Regions from separate parts of the Leeuwenhoekiella sp. W20_SRS_FM14 genome, predicted to be linked through region 2. Evidence: riboswitches for the same ligand, from Rfam matches in the RefSeq annotation. Region 2 holds a riboswitch; the other holds the start of a gene.
The links. Region 2 has a riboswitch for S-adenosylmethionine ahead of ACEN25_RS10565 (homocysteine S-methyltransferase family protein). Riboswitches for the same ligand answer to the same signal wherever they lie in the genome.
Positions count from the first base shown of each region.

Region 1: another riboswitch for S-adenosylmethionine. It lies ahead of ACEN25_RS02745 (Na+/H+ antiporter NhaC family protein); the one in region 2 lies ahead of ACEN25_RS10565 (homocysteine S-methyltransferase family protein).

Region 1 covers NZ_JBGQOK010000001.1:658,358-660,565, forward strand. Annotated here, with positions in the region: gene ACEN25_RS02745 (Na+/H+ antiporter NhaC family protein) at 1-1,032, opposite strand, end outside; SAM-I-IV-variant riboswitch at 1,082-1,179, opposite strand; gene ACEN25_RS02750 (nucleoside deaminase) at 1,399-1,869, shown strand.
Region 2 covers NZ_JBGQOK010000005.1:186,267-188,474, reverse strand. Annotated here, with positions in the region: gene ACEN25_RS10570 (carboxymuconolactone decarboxylase family protein) at 1-582, opposite strand, end outside; SAM riboswitch class I at 846-950, shown strand; gene ACEN25_RS10565 (homocysteine S-methyltransferase family protein) at 1,062-2,087, shown strand; gene metH (methionine synthase) at 2,098-2,208, shown strand, end outside.

The DNA.
Region 1 (2,208 bases), on a different contig from region 2:
ATTATTTGCAATAGCCATATTAATCGTACTTACTAAGGTTGCAACGCCCAGTTCTGCAGTCTTTTTATTTTTAATTAGCTTTTTGATAGTTACCAGAATATATTCAATCCCGCCGTTACGGGCAACCAGAGCTGCGAGTCCGCCGGTGAGCAAGGACAATAAGAAGATTTCGGTCATATTTGTAAAACCTTCATAGGCAATTTTAGTAGATTCTATAAGCGTAAAATCGCCATAGCTAATGCCCAAAATACCTGCTGCCAACACGCCAACAAACAGGGTTATAAAAACATTAAGCCCAAGAATGGAAAGTAAAATCACCAAAATATATGGTGTAATTTTGAGTACATCATAGTTATAGCTTACAGTTGTAGCTTCAGTAGCTGTAAGATCTGTCCCTTGAAAAACTAATATAGCGATTGTGCCTATAGCTGCAGGTACGGCAATTTTTATGTTCTGTTTAAATTTATCACTCATTTTGGTGGCCAGTGATTGAGTCGCCGCAATAGTCGTATCTGAAATAACCGATAAGTTATCTCCAAACATACTACCACCTAAAAGCGCACCGCAAAGTATCGCCAGGTCTGCACTGCTATTAGCTGCAAAACCCACCACAATGGGAGCCAGCGCAACAATCGCTCCTACCGAAGTTCCCGTAGAAACAGATAAGAAACCTGCAATAACAAAAATACCCACGTAGATGTACTCAATCGCAATAAAGTCTAAACCCATATTTACGATAGCGTCAACACTTCCTGTCGCATTAGTGATGGCGGCAAAAGCACCGGCAAGCAAGTAAATCAAGCACATCGTAAGGATTTTATCATCACCACAGCCTTTTAAAAGCGTGTCTATTTTAGTATTAATAGACTGTCTAAACATTAGAAATGCGACTACAATCCCTACAATAACCGCAATAGGTGCGGGAAGTGCATAAAAATCGTTTTGATAAATACCTACACCGAGAAAGGTAACTACAAAAACGAATAAAGGAATGAGTGCTGAGAATTTTGGAGTAATCTTAAGTTCTGCCATTTTATAATTTTATACTCAAAAAGGCAATAGCAGTAATTACGTAAACGTATGTGTTAACAAGGTTTCCAAGTAATTGGCTTATCTATTTTAGCACCTTGCTCGTTATTGCAGGTTGCTATCTCCCTTATGAGATTCTGGATAATTAATTTAAGGGCGCAAAATTACTGTAGGAATAATTATTTGACCTACTTTAAAAGTTAATATTTTTATAATGTGGATATTCGCAAGATGTTGTATAAACCGGTGGGAGGGAAGTGGTATCTATTTATTCTTGACGGAAAATAATCGAATACCGGTGACTATAAGATAAATTAATTAATCTCTAATTATCGTAAACTCCTATATTTACAGCAAACACAAAAAATAATGAGCAACGAAGAATTTATGTTAGAAGCTGTAAATGCAGCTTTAAAAGGAATGCAAAACAATGAAGGCGGACCCTTTGGTTGTGTGATTGTTAAAGACGGAAAAATTATAGGTAAAGGAAATAATAAAGTTACTTCTACAAATGATCCCACTGCACACGCTGAAGTTACGGCGATACGTGATGCTTGTAAAAACCTGAATTCGTTTCAACTTGATGGTTGTACTATATACACTTCTTGCGAACCTTGCCCAATGTGTCTGGGAGCCATTTACTGGGCCAGACCCGATAAAGTGTACTACGGAAGCAGCCAGACTGATGCCGCTAACATAGGCTTTGATGATGCGTTTATTTATGAGGAAATTCCTCTGCCGTATGAGAAACGCAGCATCCCTTTTGAGCAATTGTCTCCCGAAGTCGCCATTAAACCATTTCAAGAATGGACAAAGAAAATAGATAAGACGGAGTATTAGAAAATATATAGTTAGTGAAAAAAAAAACGATTTCACCTATATCAATAACTAAAATGTTAGTTTTAATTAATGATGAAAATTTGTAGAAATTTTAAAAATCCCAATCCCTGAGAATCGCGTATTTGAAAATTTCTTGGACTTTGTACAGAATACGCGAATTTTGAGAATATCATTTATAAGCTATTTTAAACACGTAAAGTTTTTATTGAGTTTCTCGACTGCGCTCGAAATGACATCAAGTTGAATGATAATATTAAGGTGTTATTGAAATATTCAAAACTGTATTCGTAATGACAGTTTATTTGATACAGCCAATTCGTAATGACAGTTTATTTGATA
Region 2 (2,208 bases):
TTGAGCTTCCATTAGCTCGTTATCAATTTTGATTCCGGCAACATCGGCCAGAGTGTTTAGCATATTTACTAAATCTGCCTGTGCCATAAGTTCTTGTATCTCTGCATCATCAAAGCCGGCCTCGCGAAGTTTTTCAAAATCAGAATCTACGATCATATCATGGTTGAGTGCTGCTTTAGTTACTACTTTAATAGCAGTGCGATAGCTTTCAGGAATCAACGGACTTTCAAGATCATTTGTAACTCTAAAATTTTCATTCTCACTTATCATTGCACTCATACTGTCTGCAAAAATTCCGTGGGCTTGTGCGCAGTATTCACAGTTACGTTCTTTGGAGACGTTGTAGATTATAAGCTGTTTTAGAACGTTAGGAATATCACCTTGCATGAGTGTAGATTTTAATTTGGCCCAATTACCTTTTAACAGAATAGGATTTGACCCCTGACATTTAAACCAGTTTAAAACAAAAGGGATTTGAAGTGTTTTCTTAGTATCATCATAGATGGCTTTAACTTCAGCAGAAGCTTCTTCATAGGATACAACTTTAAAACGTGGATGTGATTGTGTAGTGTTGCTAATCATAGGTTTAAATTTGGTTTTGTTAAGGTAATACGTTTGGGTATACAAACTTAATTTAAAAAATAATTTATACAAGATTGTAAATCAGGCGATTAATATTTTAAGGGTACAATTACATGGCTTTTTAAGACTTTTAAGCGGATAAATGATTCATTTAAGCGTATTTAAAAACTGTTTTATTTTGATAACTTTTTAATTTTAATTCTTTAAAATTTGTGTATTCTCAAGTTGTTTTACAATCTTTGTAAACAAGTTCATTATTTATTAAGTTATCAAGAAAGGCAGAGGGATTAGACCCATTGAAGCCTTAGCAACCCTCCTCTGGAGAAGGTGCTACGTTCTACTCTTATTTAGTAAGGGATAGATAACAAAAAACAAGTCATTCTGGCTTTCCTTTTTATTTTCTTGATACCATAATTACTGAACCTTTCTAATTTAGAAAGCATTTTTTAATGTTTGTAATTGAAGTTTGAAAGAGATTTATGAGTCAGAATAATTTATATAATGTTTTACAAGAACGCATCTTAGTTCTTGATGGCGCTATGGGAACAATGCTACAGCGCTATAAATTCACTGAAGAAGATTTCCGCGGAGAGCGTTTTAAAGATTGGCCTAGTCCTGTACAGGGAAACAATGATTTATTGAGTCTTACTCAGCCTCAGGCAATTGCAGATGTACATGCTCAATATTTTGAAGCAGGAGCAGATATTGTAGAAACAAATACTTTTAGCGGCACTACGATTGCCATGGCAGATTACGGTATGGAGGCGTTGGTGTATGATTTAAACTACGAGTCTGCTAAAATAGCTAAAAAAGTAGCAGAAGAATTTACTGCCAGAGAACCACACAAACCCCGTTTTGTAGCAGGAGCAATGGGTCCTACAAATAAAACGGCGAGTATGTCGCCAGATGTAAATGATCCTGGGTTTAGAGCAATTTCATTTGATGAGTTGCGTATAGCGTATAAACAGCAAGCTGAAGCCCTTATAGACGGAGGGGTAGATATACTTCTGGTAGAAACAATTTTTGATACGTTAAATGCAAAAGCTGCTTTGTTTGCAATAGAAGAATTAAAAGAAGAGCGCGGTGTAGATGTCCCGGTTATGGTAAGTGGTACAATTACAGATGCATCAGGACGCACACTTTCTGGTCAGACCGCAGAGGCTTTTTTGATTTCAATAGGGCATATGCCCTTACTTTCGGTGGGGTTTAATTGTGCTTTAGGAGCAGAGCAATTAACACCCTATTTAGAGGTTATCTCTAGCAAATCTGATTTTGCCGTGTCTGCATATCCTAATGCAGGATTGCCTAACGCGTTTGGTGAATATGATGAGACAGCGCAGGAAATGGCTTCTCAAATTAAATCCTATTTAGATAAACAACTTATTAATATAGTAGGGGGTTGTTGTGGTACAACACCAGAGCACATACGCGCAATTGCGGAACTTGTAAAAGAATATAAGCCAAGACCCTTACCGGCTTTTAAAAATGGACAATCAGCTTTATAATATAGTATTTATGAATAACAGATTAGAAGCAGCTGATACGACTAAAGTAGCATTTAGGCCCTTAAAATTAAGCGGACTCGAACCTTTAATTATTACGCCCGAAAGTAATTTTGTAAACGTA